DNA from 2 places in the Protofrankia symbiont of Coriaria myrtifolia genome. Region 1 is predicted to be linked to the other one. Evidence: riboswitches for the same ligand, from Rfam matches in the RefSeq annotation. Region 1 holds a riboswitch; the other holds the start of a gene.
The links. A riboswitch is a leader RNA that binds a small molecule or an ion and turns the genes downstream of it on or off. The one in region 1 is predicted to bind cyclic di-AMP.
Positions count from the first base shown of each region.

Region 2: linked by a shared signal. The riboswitch ahead of CM1CMNOD_RS20295 (C40 family peptidase) and the one ahead of CM1CMNOD_RS10280 (transglycosylase family protein) in region 1 are both predicted to bind cyclic di-AMP.

Region 1 is NZ_CAAAFS010000181.1:8,784-16,581, reverse strand. It holds gene CM1CMNOD_RS10285 (glycosyltransferase) at 1-413, opposite strand, end outside; cyclic di-AMP (ydaO/yuaA leader) riboswitch at 1,125-1,303, shown strand; gene CM1CMNOD_RS10280 (transglycosylase family protein) at 1,306-1,728, shown strand; gene CM1CMNOD_RS10275 (NUDIX hydrolase) at 1,960-2,460, opposite strand; gene CM1CMNOD_RS23025 (hypothetical protein) at 2,646-2,822, opposite strand; gene CM1CMNOD_RS10270 (TIGR03564 family F420-dependent LLM class oxidoreductase) at 2,826-3,560, opposite strand; gene CM1CMNOD_RS23605 (hypothetical protein) at 3,918-4,052, opposite strand; gene CM1CMNOD_RS10265 (membrane protein) at 4,054-4,548, shown strand; gene CM1CMNOD_RS10260 (hypothetical protein) at 4,675-4,974, opposite strand; gene CM1CMNOD_RS10255 (hypothetical protein) at 4,971-5,750, opposite strand; gene CM1CMNOD_RS10250 (hypothetical protein) at 5,765-6,013, shown strand; gene CM1CMNOD_RS10245 (hypothetical protein) at 6,634-6,957, opposite strand; gene CM1CMNOD_RS10240 (hypothetical protein) at 6,976-7,798, opposite strand, start outside.
Region 2 is NZ_CAAAFS010000346.1:17,215-25,012, forward strand. It holds gene CM1CMNOD_RS20285 (hypothetical protein) at 112-474, shown strand; gene CM1CMNOD_RS20290 (4-hydroxybenzoate 3-monooxygenase) at 484-1,764, opposite strand; cyclic di-AMP (ydaO/yuaA leader) riboswitch at 2,288-2,463, shown strand; gene CM1CMNOD_RS20295 (C40 family peptidase) at 2,652-3,623, shown strand; gene CM1CMNOD_RS20300 (PHB depolymerase family esterase) at 4,044-4,691, opposite strand; gene CM1CMNOD_RS20305 (MarR family winged helix-turn-helix transcriptional regulator) at 4,951-5,478, shown strand; gene CM1CMNOD_RS20310 (type 1 glutamine amidotransferase) at 5,617-6,363, opposite strand; gene CM1CMNOD_RS20315 (Mur ligase family protein) at 6,407-7,672, opposite strand.

The DNA.
Region 1 (7,798 bases):
GCGTCGGGCCCGGCCGCGCGCACACCCTGCTCCATGGCCCACACCTTGCCCGCCCAGCCAGCCGGGCGCGGCTGGCCGTCGACGACCGTCAGCCTGTCACCGGCACCCGCGACCCGGCCGATGACGCGGGCGACCTCGCCGGTACCGTCGTCGCTGGAGTCGTCGACCAGCAGGACTCGCAGCTGCCCCGGGTAATCCTGCCCGAGCAGGGCCGGCAGGGTGTGCGGCAGCATCTCGGCCTCGTCCCGGGCCGGCACGATCACGGTGATCGCGGGCCAGCCGCCAGGTGGCTCGGTCGCGCCGGTGTCGGCGGCGTCGAGCCGGGTGCCGGTCCGCCAGAACATTCCGTGTCCGGTCGAGAGGACCAGCCAGACCAGCATCGAGAGCATCGCGCACGCCGCCAGCGTCATCATGCCGGTCAGCCTCGCAAATCAGCCGGCCGCACGCGCCCGTCGACACGGCTGTGTGGTCAGTTCCTCCCACCATGACCCGTCAATGTCCCAGTCCTCCGGGTCATGGTGCCCGTGCCACGGCACCCGGCGTCGCGTCACGGCGCCTGGCGTCGCGGCACCCGGCCGGCATCGCGTCGCCTCGGGAAGGTCACAGGCAGGCAGGCCGCCGGAAGATCGCGGCGCGAGCAAGGCGAACACGATACACGCCTTCCACACCGCCGCCAGCCCCCGGCCAGCGCTTTCTCCACGCAGGCGCTTCCGGCCATGCGACGGCTGCGTCGAAGAGCACCCCTCCGGCCACTGCCACGGCCTTCCACGATCGCCTCGACCGCTTTCCCCGGCCATTTTCGGGGAACTTCCGACGGGCATTTCCATGAACATTTCAGTGAACATTTCCGCGACGGCGGTGCCGGCGGTCACGAATTCGGCCCGGCCATCCACGCCGCGCGCAGGAACACTCGACCCGAAGCGTGGCGATATCGCCACGCTTCGCCGGCCTCACATGCCCATCCAGATAATGAGCGCGCGGGCGCGCGCGTTACCCGACGACCGGGGCGACAATCAACATCAGAAATACGGTGTGCTCATCTTCACGGCCGTCCGTCCCCTCTTGCTTTCCAGGTCGGACCCGTGCGTATGGTCTGCGCCGTGCCTTCGCGAAGAAGGCACCCGTCGGGCGACACGCCGAATCCTGCCCCGGCCGACGGAAGTCAAACCAATGGCAGGAGCGGGGGAACCAATTTTTGCGGGCGTCGCTCATCGGACGTCCTTGGGGTGAAGCCGCGGAACGCGGCCGGGCAGTCCCAGCCCGAACCCGACAGCTCACCTCGCAGGCGTGGGGAAGGACATCATCATGTCCCAGACACGTACTCGTGACGGACATACGCGTGACGGCGCGACCAGGCGCAGCAGGCGGCGCAACCGCGTGGGAATCAGGACCCGCACCCGCGCGATGATCGCCGTTCCGGCTGTTGTCGCAGCCATCGGCGGCAGCGTCGCGGTGTCCCAGCCGGCAAACGCGGCACCGGCCGCGGACCGGGTGCTCTCCGCCATCGCACAGTGTGAATCCGGTGGCGATCCGCGCGTCGTCAACGAGATCGGCGCCGGTGGGCTGTTCCAGTTCCTGCCACCCACCTGGCGAGGTGTCGGCGGGTCCGGTCTGCCGCAGCAGGCCAGCCCCGAGGAGCAGTGGAAACGCGCTCGCATCCTCTACTCGCAGCAGGGCACCGGACCGTGGTACGCGTCCAAGCACTGCTGGTCCGGAAAGATCGGCTGACCGTCCACCGACGGCACGGCCGCGTTCCTTCCGTGCTCTTTGCTCTTTCCATTTCTGTTTCCGTTTTCATGCTCGAGCCTCCCACCGGACCGGCTTCACTGATCCGGTAGACCCGGGCGGCCCGTGTCCCGGTAACCATTCGGTTCGTCCCGGGGAGCCGGCGTCATCCCGGTGGAGATCGGACTTCGGTCGGATCTCCACCGGGCGCCCGGCTGTGACTCCTGGCCGGATTCAGAGCCGGAAGCGGTCCCGGTCCACCCGGCCAAGCGGTGGACGGCGGCGTTCGAGCTCCAGCCCTATGTCGACCAGATCGATCCGCTCGAGAGCATGGACCCGTTCAAGATCGACCCATGCGGCCTGGTCGGTCGAACCGCCCACCTCGTAGCGAAGCTCACCGGCCACCACCCGGGCGGCGTAAATGACCCGCAGGGTCTGCTGGTCGGCTTCGACACCCACCGCACGCTGAAAGTTCCGACGTATCGAGTCCAGACCGAGCAGGGATTCGATCACGACGTCGTATCCGGTTTCCTCCTCGACCTCGCGGATCGCCGCGGCAAGCGGATCCTCCCCGTGATCGAGCCCGCCGCCGGGCAGCGTCCAGAACGTCTGACCCGCGCCAGCGAAGCGCGCGAGCAGCACTTTACCGTCCCGGATGCAGACCACATATGCCGCGAGTCTCAGCTCCCGGGTGAGAACCGGCTGTGCCTCCCCGTCCTCCAACAACCCACTCACCTTTGCGGCAACTCCTTCCGGCAGCGACAACCGACTCCGTCCGCCCACCCCCGCACCCAGCCGTTACGACTGTATTCGCGTGCGGCATTCGCGTGCGGCGCGGAGGATCGGCGTTCCACCGGACGGGAGAGCCAGCGGGGTGCCAGTTCTCGGCTCCGCCTGCCGGCCGGCTCGCCCCCGCCAGGTCAGCCGGCGGGCGGCGTATTGAGCGCGACGAGCAGGTCGGTCGCTGTCGCCTGCTCCCGTGCCGAACCGATCGGCTGCGCCACCAGTTCGGTGACACCGGCGCTCGCCAGTCGCCGAATCTGCCGTTCGACAGACGCCTCGTCACCGAGGATGACCGTCTCCCCCGGGCCGTCCACACCCTACCGGTCGAGGACGGCCCGGTAGCTGGGCAGCTGGCCGACCATGGCGAACCGTTGCGCGACCCACTCCCGGCGCGCGTCGGCGTCCGCGGTCACACAGACGAAGCTGAGCGCCACCACCCGGGGATCCGGCCGTCCCGCGGCGCTGGCGGCCCGGGTGATCGTCGGCACGATGTGGTCGGCGAGGGTCGCCGGGCCCGTCCAGGTCGTGACCGTGCCGTCGGCGAGCTCACCGGCGGTCCGTAGCATCGCGGGGCCGAGCGCGCCGATCAGCAGCGACGGCGGCTTGCCGCCCGGCACGTCAACGGCGCCGACGGCGGTGAGGGACGCGCCCTGGTGGGTGACGCTCTCCCCGTGCAGCAGCGGGACCAGCACGGACAGGTACTCCCGCAGGTACGCCACGGGCCGGTCGAACGAGTAGCCGAACTGGCCCTCGACGATGGGCCGATGGCTCACCCCGATGCCCAGGGTGAGCCGGTTGCCCACGGCCGCCTGCACCGTCAGCGCCTGGCTGGCGAGCACCAGCGGATGGCGGGGATAGGTCGGCACCACCGCTGTCCCGACCTCGATACCGGGTGCCTCCCGGCCCACGACCGCCAGCGCGGTGAGCGCGTCCCACCCGCCGAACTGGGTCATCCAGGCGCTGGCGAAGCCGGCCTTTGCCCCGTCACGGGCCGCCGCCACGACCGCGTCCAGTGACCGCCCCTGATCGTCCAGGTATATCCCGACACGCATCGGATCCTGCTTTCGCTCATATATGATCACCAGTAGGCCCGGTATCGCCGGAGGCGGTGAGACTGATTACTTTCAGTAACTCCACGGCCGCCTACGTGACCATGCGGTACATCGCTCGCAGATGGCCACCAGCCGTCGGCCGCACGGGTACCTCGGAGGGTGCGCGGCCAAGAAGCCCGCCCGCGTCCCAGGCGTCCAGTCGTGATCGTGAAGCTGGCGCCCAGGTGCGGGGAGCGCGGACGATTTACATAAAGTGAGTGTGCCTCCGGCTACCGGTCAGCTTCGCCATTTCGGCTGTGGCCCCGCTGTGGTCCTCACAACGCCCACGCCCGCGCCGCCTACGACACCGCAACGGCATCAGCGGAGCGCGCGTCTGCTGGCTTCGACCGGGACGAGCGCGGCTGGTGGAGGCGAGGCCAGCGGGCCAGCCCGGTAGCCCACACCCTGAAGGTCACTGGCCGACGCCGCGGCGTCGGAGGCGAGGATTGTCACCGTGACGAAATTCTTCCTGATCCTGCACGTTCTGGCCGCTGTCCTCACCATCGGCCCGGTCGCCGTCGCCGCCAGCATGTTCCCTCCGGCCCTGCGTCACTCCCAGGCCAACCCCGGCGATCCGGCCGCTGTCGCATCCCTGCGCATCCTGTACCGCATCTGCTCGGTCTACGCCCTCGTCGGTGTCGCCGTACCCGCTCTCGGGTTCGCCACCGCGGGTGAAATGAGTGTCACGGGCAACGCCTGGGTGATCGCCTCGATCATCCTCACCGCGGGCGCGGCCATCGTCCTGGCTCTGCTCGTCCTGCCTGGCCAGCGCGACGCCCTCCATGCCGTCGACGCCGCCGCGCAGGCCACAGCGAGCGCCGACGCCACCGCTGCCCTCGACGCGCGGGCCGGCGCACGCCTGGCAATGCTCACCGGCGCCTTCAACCTGCTCTGGGTGACCGTCACCATCCTAATGATCGTCAGACCCGGCTCCACCACCGGAGCCTGACCCACCCGTAGGTGAAAACCGCCATCCCCCCAGCGGAAACCACCTACACCCGCGGCAAGCGTAGGTGGAAACCGCTACCGAAACGACGGAAACCACCTACGCTTGTCCGCGGACAGCCTCCGACAGTCATCTGACGATATCCAGGCCGATGGCTTTCAGCAGGTCGGCAAGCCATACCAGGCCGTACGTCGTGACTTTCGACGGATCGGCCAACGCCGACTGTAGATCGGCCAACGACTCACTGAGCTGTCCGACAGTCAGATCCGTTGGCTGCGCGTAGACATCGTAGAGCAGCTCCCGCGGAATCGACCAGAAGTAATCTTTGTCGAGAGACACCTCCGTCCCCGCTTCCTGTCGCAGATGTTCGATCAGAAGAGCGAACGCGGCGGTGAGCGTCTCAAGCGGGACGGACACGTGCTCACTCACTGGCCACCGCCCCTAAGAATTTTGAAAATCTGCTTCCGAAAAGCTGGGATCTCCTGTTCCAGATGGCGTATACGTCCACCGATGATTCGTTGCCGAATCATCGGTATCGGCGCACACTCAAGAATACCTTGGTCATCGAATACGTCAGGATCGGCCCGGTACGCTTCCAGTTTAGCCCGATGTTCTTCGATCTGCCGCTGAAGCGATCTGACGGCCCGCTGTTCGGATGCCGTCAGCCCGCGGCCAGCGGCTTTCGAGGTGTCACGAAGGGCGTCGCTGCCGACCATGAGCATCCGGCCGTCAGGAGTCACGGTCATGGCGAAACCCTGACGGGCAGCGCGCAGGTTGGCAGCCATGACGGCAAGATGCGCTTCGCAGGCATTGAGCACCCGGTGGGTATGAACCACAGCGGCGCGCAGGACACCAGCGGCGACACCTCCTCCACGCTGGACCTGGCCGGCACCACGGCCAAGACCGGCGGTGCTGAGACCTCGACTACCGGGGATACAGCCGAGCAGGGCGAAGCCGACGTCCCATCGGGATGCCTGGCCGTTGGCATACCGGGCCAAGGCATCGGTCAGGAGCACGAGCGCAGCTGCGGACACCATCCATGCGACCGGCCCGCCGACGACCATAGCGGCCACCCCGAGGACCGCAACGGTGCTGGTCGCGAGGCCGATGGCAACATGCCAGACCCTGCCAGCGGCCTGTGGGATTTTCTCCCAGGACCACCACGGCTTGTCCCGGATCCCCGCGTGGGAGGCGCGCCGGATCATCGATACGCAGGTCCGTGCCGCATCCTGACGTAGCTGCTTCGCCGCCAGCGCGCGAGCTGACGGGCAGCATCCAGATCATCCTGTACGGCCTGTACGGCCTGTACGGCCTGTACGGCCTGTACGGCCTGTACGGCCTGTACGGCCTGTACAGAGTCTCGCAACTGCTCCAGCCGGGCCTGCGCGACCCGCTGGTCTCGGATCGCCTGTGTCACCTGCACCGGATCAGGCAAAGGAAGATCCATCGCGTGGGGGTGGGAACCTGACTCCAGAGCCATGATCCTCCGCGTCGCGGACGACAGCGCGGTCTGCGCCGAGCCGACAAGGATCTGAGCGGGCTCGCGGCGGGCTCGCGGCGGGCTCGCGGCGGGCTCGCGCTTCCCGCCCCCGCGCAAGTGCCCGGTCGGCCTGTACCTGCGCGGAATCCAGGACCGGCGCATAGACGCGCAGCGCATCACCGGCCATCTGATACGACGTCGCAAGCTTCTGTAGCTGGCCGGGGAATATATCCAGCTCCCCCGAAACGCATCTCCCGCGGAACCAGTCCATACATGGATCACTTCACCGGTGGCTATCGCGGTGAGCTGCTTATGGGCGTGTTCGACGTCAGCGGCAAACGCCAGAAACCGTCGGGCCAGCTCCCGCACCGCGAACGGATCGCCCGGAGCCGGATCGCCATCGAGATCAGGTATCGGCCAGTCCGTCGGACGGTTCACCTTCCAGACCCGCCGGAGACGAGCGAGCGTGTGCCCCGCGGAACCGACGCATCGGAAAGTGCGGGCGGAAAGCGCTGTCGGGGCGACCGAAACCGCCTACGGTCGAGGTGGATACAGGTGAAAAAAATTTGTCGGGGCGCCGGAAACCACCTACGCCTCCTCTGGAATGCTCAACCGAATACCGTGTTTTCGAGGCCTTCCAGGGCGGTGGTTACCGCGGTGACGGTGCCGGCACCCAGCAGCAGGCCGCGTAGGAGGCGGGAGATCCGGCCACGGTCCGGCGCGTCCGCGGTGAGTTCCTCCTCGAGCTCGTCGGTCGCCCGCCGCATCCCGTCCGGGTCCGTAAGATCGTCGGCGTTGTCCCGCAGCGCGGCGCGCAGGTTCTCCAGCGCGCCGCGCGTCGCAGCCGGGACGGCGATCTGGTTGGTGACCTGGTTGTTGTCCCCGAAGACGTTCCCCTGGCCCGACACCGAACCAATGTTGTACGTGCTCACGCTGCTTCTCCCCTGGGACTATCCGCCCTGCTGAGCATTGGTTACCTGCGCCTGGTCGCCGAAGACGTTGCCCTGGCCACTGACCTCGTTGACATTGAAGATGTTGCCGTTGTGAATGTTGTTGATCACCTGCTCGCTGTGCCGCTCGAACTCCGAGGTATCGACGTTGTGCCTTCGCAGGAACTCCACGATGTTCTCGAGAACCCGCCGCTGCAGCGTCTCGAGGTACAGACGCTGGTCCACGTCGGCGTAGTAGTAGTCCTTCAGGTCGGCGGCAACCTCCGCACGAACGCTGCGACGGGCCCCGTAGTCGATGACGACACCAGGGCGGATGCGATCCCGCCGCGTCGCCAGCGACCGCCACCCGCGCAAGGTGAAAGACGGGCGGAAGTTCTGCTTGAAGGTCTGTTTAACGGCGGTCACGAAACGGTCCCAGTGTTCCATCGGAACGGTGGTGACCGCGAGGCAGGGGGCGCCCAGTGGAGGCATGGCAACGGACACACCCTCGATGAAGAGCGTGTTGTTCTGGAGCAGGTCCGCCCGGACGAGATAGGTGAGGCCGAGCTGGTTTCCCGCGGTCAGCCGTTCGAAGACGAGATAGGTCCGGGCATAGCTGGTCGGATTACGCAGTATGTTCGTCAAGATGCCCTCGGGCATATGGGTGTAGGGCGGCTTTCCGGTGCCGGGTACAAGGCCTTGGACCAGCGGCGCGTCCACGCCGCTCACATACAGCTTCTCGCGTACGACAAGGCCGGCAAGGGTGAGGTCGGGGACCGTTCGAGCCAGCCAGTCATGCAGATCGGCCTCGTCGAAGGGGATGATCTGCGAGCTGCCGTCCTGG
Region 2 (7,798 bases), on a different contig from region 1:
CGGCGGCAAGCGGCGGCTCCCGATCCTCGGCCGTACCTTTGGCGCCGGCAGCCAGCGCGCCGTCGTCCCGCATCTCCACGACGAGGGCGGCGCGGGCCGATGACCCCATCGATGAACACCGTCCGCAGCGACCTTGTCGCAGAGCTCGCGGCAAGGTTGGAGCAGCTCGACCACCTGCTCGGACGCCTGGAAGACGCCGAGCGGCAGGCCGCGAGCGCCAGCGAGGACCTGATGCGTGCCCGGCACTGGCAGGAGGAGACGCTGCGCGCGATTCAGGACGAGCGCGCCCAGATGCGTACGCACCAGCGTGCTCTGGACAGCCTCGCGGACCGAACACAGACCGCTCTGGCCGCTCTGGCCGCCAGCCATCGCTCGCTGCCGCCGGAGGTCCACGAACTCGCGATCGAACTCCAGGTCCTACAGACCTCCGGTCTGCTCTCCCGCCGGCCGCCTCCCCGCACCCGCCACCAGTAACGACACGCCCTAACGAGGGGAGAGGTAGTGGTCCGCGAATTCGGCAGCGGCGACCGGTGAGGTTCGGAGCCGGTCCAGGCGAACGTCCTGCAGGCGCCGGGCGAACGGGTCGGCAAGTTCGACGTTGACCAGCTGCAGAAGTTTCGTCGATGCTTCCTGCGCCAGCCAGGCCCGGCCCAGGCACACCTCGGAGTAGGCGTTCAGCGGACGTTCGTCCGCGTCGTGCAGGGCTGCCGCCACTGCGAGCGCGAGCGTCTCACCGTCGACGATGGCGAGCCCGGCGCCCTTGGCCGCCGCCGGTGGTACCCGGCGCGCGGCGTCCCCGGCGAGTATGAGACGTCCGAACCGCATCGGTTCGTAGAAGACCGAGTCCATCGCGATGACGTTCGGCGGCTCCAGCAACGGCCCTTCCGCCAGTTGCCAGTCGGCGTCCACGGCGAGCCGGGCGTGCAGTTCCTCCCAGATCCGCTCGGCCGACCAGTCCGCGGCGTCGGCCGTGGCCTCCACCTGTAGATAGAAGCGGCTTGTCCGGTGGTCACGCAGCATGTGGCCGGCGAATCCCCGCGGGCTGACCCCATAAATGATCTTATCCGTGGACGGGGCGACCGCGGCCAGGACGGCGAGCCAGGCCCATGCGCTGTCGCGCTGTCGGATGTGGCGCAACGCGCCCTCGGGGATCGATCCGCGGGAAACGCCGTGATGACCGTCGCAGCCCGCGATGAAACGGCTTTCCACTGTCTGCCGCTGCCCGTCGGCCGTGACGAACGAGACGGCGGGATGGTCGGAGGTCAGCGCGTCCAACATCACGTCAGTGACGCCGAACTCGATGACGCCACCCGCGGCAAGGTAGGCGGCAACCAGATCGGCGACGAGCTCCTGCTGCGGGTAGACGACGTGATGGCGTCCGCCCGCGTGGCGATCATACTCGACGACAAACGCTCTGCGACGATGCCGGAGCTCACAGTTGTGGTGTGGCGCACCTTCGGCCCGCAGGCCGTCGGCAAGCCCGTTGCGCTCCAGGGCGTCCACCGCCGCCGGCCCGAGCAGCCCGGCACGTGGACGGCTTTCCACCCTGGCCCGACTGGCAGCCTCGAGCACGAGCGTGTCGATACCCCGACGAGCCAGTACGACCGCCGCCACCAGGCCCGCGACACCCGCGCCAATCACAACGACGCCCACCCGGCGAGGACGCGGCCGCGAGGCAGACGCGCCCGGCTGGAGCGCGCCGTGCCCGTCCGGTGCAGACCCCGGAGCGGAGCGCGTCACGGCGAGCGCCTCCCCCGGGAGCATCGACACGATTCCTGATCACCCGCCATACTGCCCTGATCACATGGCTGACCCGGACGAACCGATCCGGGCGAGGCACTGCCAGAGTACGACGTCACATTCCGACACGCGTCAGGAGGCCGACAGCCCGGCACCAACCAACCGGACAATTTTCGCAAAAGGAGCGGAGTGTTGCTGGCGGATAGCGCTGATCGCTACCTAAAGTAGCGATATTGTTGACTATCCGTGCCCGAAGGCCCCCAGTCGACCATCTGCCGCCGCTATGGCGTATTGTCATCCTCCGCATCCCGCAAGTCACGGAAAGCGGCACGTCAGCCGAGCGACCAAAGGTCACAAGCCAGCTGGTCGCACCCGACGCCGCCCCGGCCGGCGAAGGAGGATGGGGTAGAACAGCCGGTTATGACACTTCATACAACTACTTGGGGTAGTTGTGAGGGACTAGTGTTTACTAGCGCCATCCGTATGAACTAGTCTCGCGTCGACGGCACGACACACCGGGCCGAACTGCCGAATCCTGCCCGCGGTCCCGGTGTTCCCTCCGAGTCGTCACCAGGGCAGGAGCGGGGGACCCATCCTCCACCGGGCGGCACCGAACCGCGGTGTCGTCCTCGGGGTGAAGTGCGCAGCGCGATGGTCGCGCGACCCACCGGGCAGCCCAGCCCGAACCCGACAGCTCACCTCGCAGGCGAACGGGAAGGATCACAACCTTGTCTGCGCATGATGTGCAGCCTGATCCGGCACTACGATCGCGTTCGTCGCAGACGGCTTCGCCGTCACCCCGCCGGCAGCAGATCGACCGGCACGTCGACCGCCCGACACGTGGCCGACATCGCGCGCCCACGCAGCAGTCCGGAACGGGCCGCTCGCGAGCTCGGGCCGCTGTCGCCGTGATGACCACCGGTACCGTCGCGGTGTCCGGTGTCGCCCTGGCCGGATGTGCCACAGCCGACTCAAATTCCGACGATGCTTCCGTCACCTCGCCCATAACGCTCGGATCACAATTCGGTGGCCAGGCGTCGCTGGCCAGCCTGCGCACCTCCACCATCAATCCGCTGTCCACGGGCGGTTCCGGATCGGTCACCAGTCAGGTGCTCAACCAGACCGACCTGCATCCCAAGACCGGTGTCGTGCTCAAAGTCACGAATTCGGACGTCTCCGTGAAGGCAGACCAGCCGGTGGAGGTGGGATTTCATCTTGAGGACGCGGTCACCCACGCGCCGCTGGCCAACCAGCTCGTCAAGGTCCAGGTGAAGCTGCCGGAGGGATGGGCGACCTTCAAGCACCTTTACACCAACGAGCAGGGCTTCACCAGTTACACTGCCAAGGTTCTCACCACCACGCAGGTCACCGCGATTTTCGACGGAACCGACGCTCTGCGGTCGACACGGTCGACCAACGTCGGCACGTTGACCGTGATCCCCAATACCCCGGCGCCCCGGCCTTCCCAGACTGCCCGCGTCAGTGGCTCGGCCTTGAGCAGCGCCGTCTCAGGCGCACTCGCAGTCGCCAGCTCGTTCGGCGAACGGGCGGTGTATCTTGCGGCCCAGCAGGCCGGCAAGCCCTACGTCTACGGCGCGGAGGGCCCCTACACTTTCGACTGCTCGGGGCTGATCCAGTACGTCTTCAAGCAGTTGGGACGCAACCTCCCCCGCACTGCCGAGGCACAGTACCAGGCGACCACCCGGATATCGCAGTACAACAAGCAGCCGGGTGATCTGATTTTCTACGGCACGCCAGGTAATATCTACCATGTTGGCATTTATGCGGGCGATGGTAAGATGTGGGTGGCGCCCAAGTCAGGCGACGTCGTCTCACTGAGGCCCCTCTACACCACGTCGTATTCTGTCGGCCGGGTTCTCTGACTGAACCGATCAGCCCGCGTCCGCAGCTGGTTGTCAGTACATGGCTTCGTGTACTGACAACCAAACCTTATAAACACAATTCACAGGCGGGTTCCCACACAGCCTCCCCCTCCGGTTGTGCGTGAACCTTGCCGCCAGGTCGAAGTTGTCGATGTCGACACCGGCCTGGCGGCACTCCGCGGGCGGCATCCCGCGATGATGACTTCCGCTGGTCGGACCGAGCCAACCCCCCCAGCTCGGAAAGCCCGGCGGAACAAGAGGCTTCCGCCGGCCGGTCGTACTGGACCCCCCCCACAGTCCGGCCGGTCGGCGGGAGCCGCCCCCTCTCACCGACCGGATGCCCGGCCGAGACCGAAGCTCCCCTCAAGGCGTCTCCTCCGCGAGTTCCCCAAGCCACGGCGGACGACCGGACGCCCGCTCCTACGCCTTGAACTGCCTGGAGAAGTCCCACAGAGCGCGCGTGATCCGCTCGTTCCACGCCCCGTCGACATGCTGGACATGGGTTTCTGGCGAGCAGCTCGGGCTCTGCCCGACCGACCCCACCGTCGCGACGGCGACAAACTTCAGCCCGTTGTCGGGCGCCGCGCAGGCAACCGCGAGGGCGGCACGCCCACCTTCGCCAAGGCCCCAGATGTAGATCCGGGACTGATCGATCTTCGACCGCTCCTGCGACACGTAGCGCACGACGTCACGCAGGTACTGCACGTCCGCGCCCTGAGGATCGTCCAACCTCCATTCGCCGTCCACGGCTTCCGGGTAGACCACGGCGAAGTCCCGTCGGTCGGCGAGCGTCGAGGCCTCGGTGATCTTTTCGATCGCGCCCGCGTCGCTGTTGTCGTCATGCAGGACGAGGACCAGCGGCAGCGGCTTGCCGGGGTCGGCGTCGGCATGAACGGTGAGCTCGCGTTCGGCGGAGAGGTACCCCGTCGGTATCTTTGCCCGCTCGGTGTCCGGGTTACCCGAACGGGACACGTAGATCCAGGCGACCACGAGCACGGCACCGATGATCAGCACCCGCTTGCGGTTCTTGGCCCATAGCTGTTTCCCGGCTTTCAGCGGATTCGACACCACGAGACAACCGAACCACACCAGGAGCCGTCGATTCGGCTGATTCGCCTCGCGTCGTGGACAAGTCGGGACCTACCCGGAGTGCGCTGCCTCACACCCGACCAGCTTGCGACACCAAATGATCACTAAAAGTAGTCAAACAAGCATGGCCGGTACGGCAACCACGGCACGGCTCGTTCGTTGACGTGGTGTATCCACCAGAATCTCGACAACATCGGATTGCGGGGCATACGGCTGCCGGAACAGGGGTGAGGCCGAAGTGGACAGTGGTCAGGAACTCGACCATCGACTGATCAAGATCGAACACGAGCTGTCGGTGTTCGGCCGGCGCGCCGAACGCTTCCGGATGGCCATCGCCGACGACTCCGGGACGGTTCTGGACCGCTCGGCCTACCTGCTGCTCAGCCACATCCACGAACACGGCGCCGTACGGCTGACCACCCTGGGCACGGTGTTCGCCCTGGACATCTCCACGGTGAGCCGCCAGGTTGCCGCGCTTGCCGCGGCCGGGCTGGTGGAACGCACCACTGATCCCAGCGACCGGCGGGCGACGCTGGTGAAGCTCAGCACCCGCGGCCAGCAACGCTACCTCGCCACCCGCTCCGCACGGGTAGAAAAGATCAACATCCTGATACGGACCTGGGGCCAGGAAGAGCTCAGCGTCTTCGGCGCGCTGCTGGGCCGGCTGAACGTGGCGATCGCTGAACACGACCGCAGCTACCTGCCACCGCAGCACGACGAGCCGTGTCCCGCACCCGCCACCCCGCCGACCGCCGGGACGGACTGACACCGAACACCGAGCGGTAGGACGCCTCTCCCCGCGCCCACGGAAGATTCTTCGCGACTCCTCACCCCGAGTCGGGCACGACCCCAGGTCACAGGGGCCCCAGAGCACAAGGGCCCCGGCGTGGCCCCGGGGCAGACGTTAGGCGTGGACGTCCAGGGCGTGCAGGCGCGCCTGCCGCAGCACCTCCGTCTCCGGCGGGCCGGCCAGTTCCGGCAGCCAGCCGTGCACCCAGGACAACAGCAGGTCGGCCAGGGCCGGGTTCTGCGCGAGGACCGGACCGTGCAGATAGGTACCGATCACACGCCCGTCCACGACACCGTCGGTGTGGTCCGGGGTGCCGTTACCGACCCCCTTGCGCACGGTCCCGAGCGGCCGGCCGTGCCCGTTGGGCAGGGTCCGGGTGCGTCCCCCATGGTTCTCGTAGCCGAGCAGCAACGGCAGCGCGAGCTCGGGGGCGGGTTCGACGACGATGTCACCGACCGCGCGCGGCGGCACCGGCTGCTCGAACGAGCGTCGCGTCTCCACGTCCACCAGGCCCAGGCCGTCGTGGATCCGGCCCTCACCACCGGGGAAGGACACGCCGATCACCTGGTATCCGGCACACACCGCGAGCACAACAGCGCCCTGGGCCACCGCGTGCGCGATGGCGTTGTTCTGGCGCAGCCCCTCGGCGGCCAGCACCTGCGGCTCGTCCTCACCGCCGCCGAGCAGATAGATGTCACACCCGGCCGGCACCGGCTCCCCGGCCGGGACGCCGATCACCTCGGCCGGCAGGCCGCGCCAGCGCAGCCGCTGCGCCAGCACGGTCGCGTTGCCACCGTCGCCGTACGTCCCGAGCAGCTCCGGGTAGATCAGGGCGATCCGGGTCGCTGAGTCCCGGCTCATGCCACAGCCCCGATCATGTCGCCGTGGATGGTCACCTGTTTGGTCACCTGTTCGTCCTCACCGGGGCGACCCGCCCCAGGATGTCGCGGAAGGCGGTGTAGTTCGCGACCACGTCGATGATCTTCTCGTCCAGGGTCGCCGCCGCGCTCTCGGCATCGGGATGGACCGCGTGCGGGATCTCCGCGTATGCCAGCCGGACGCTCATGTCCTCCTTGCGCCCACCGGTGACCAGCACCTGCCTGCCCCGCAGCCGCTCGAACGGGACGTCCCAGATCCAGGACGGGTCACGCCCGTCAGCGGTCTGCGCGTTGAAATCAACGATCACCGGCCGGGCGGGCGTGGTGTTGAGCAACTCCATCATCTCCACCCAGCCGGCCGGGTTCTTGGCGAGCAGCAGCCGCCCGCGGATACCGGACTCTCCGAGCTCGACCTCCTGGTAACGGCCCTGGACGTCCTCGAGGCCGGTCATCGCGGCCAGCGCGTGCTCGACCTCGACCCCGAAGAGCTTCGCCGCCGCGGCGGCCATGGCCGCGTTGCCGAGGTTCACCCGGCCGGGCAGGTCGATCGAGGCCGTGAGGTGACGACCGAACCAGAGCAGCTCGTGCGGCCCGGTGACCGCGACGAGGGGCTCGGGCCGGGCCAGCCCGCAGCCGCACCACCAGCCCGTGGCGTTGCGGTGCAGCAGGCTGGCGCACTGCGGGCACACCATCGCGTCCGCGGTCCAGTTCTGGCCCGCCGACACCCAGGTCTGGTTCGACCAGCCGGCGGCGGCCCAGGCGACCAGCGGGTCGTCGGCGTTGGCGATCGCGGTCGCGCCGGGCAGCTCGGCACCAAGATCACGCCACAGGCTCGCGATCCGCCGGGTCTCGTTCGACCGGTCGAGCTGGTCACGGCTGATGTTGAGCAGTATGACCGCGCGAGGCTGGATCTGCCTGGCCACCTTGGGCAGCCAGATCTCGTCCACCTCGAGCGCGGCAGCCGCGTCGTAGGGCGGTTTGGACAGAGCTGCCAGCACGCCCGCCGCCATGTTGGCGCCACCGCTGTTGCTGCGGACCGGGCCGAGCGTGCCCAGCGCGCGGGCCAGCAGCCGGGTGGTCGTGGTCTTGCCGTTGGTCCCGCTGACGCAGGCGACCATCTGCCCGGCCACGACCTCGGACAGGATCCCCGGGGAGACCCGTAGGGCAAGTTTGCCGCCGATCATCTCACCGGATCCGCGTCCCAGCTGGCGGGATGCCGAGGACGCGAGCTTCTCCACAGCAAGGGCGGCACGGGTGCGGGCGGAGAACCGGCGCGGGAAGGGTGTGGTCATCGCCTCCCCAGCGTGCCACGGGCCGCCGCGCCGGTGACCGACACCCCGTCATACCGGCCGCATGTCGATCCCCGCGCTGCCCCGGACACAGCGTCGGACCGGCCCCGGGACAGCCCCGAGGCGGCG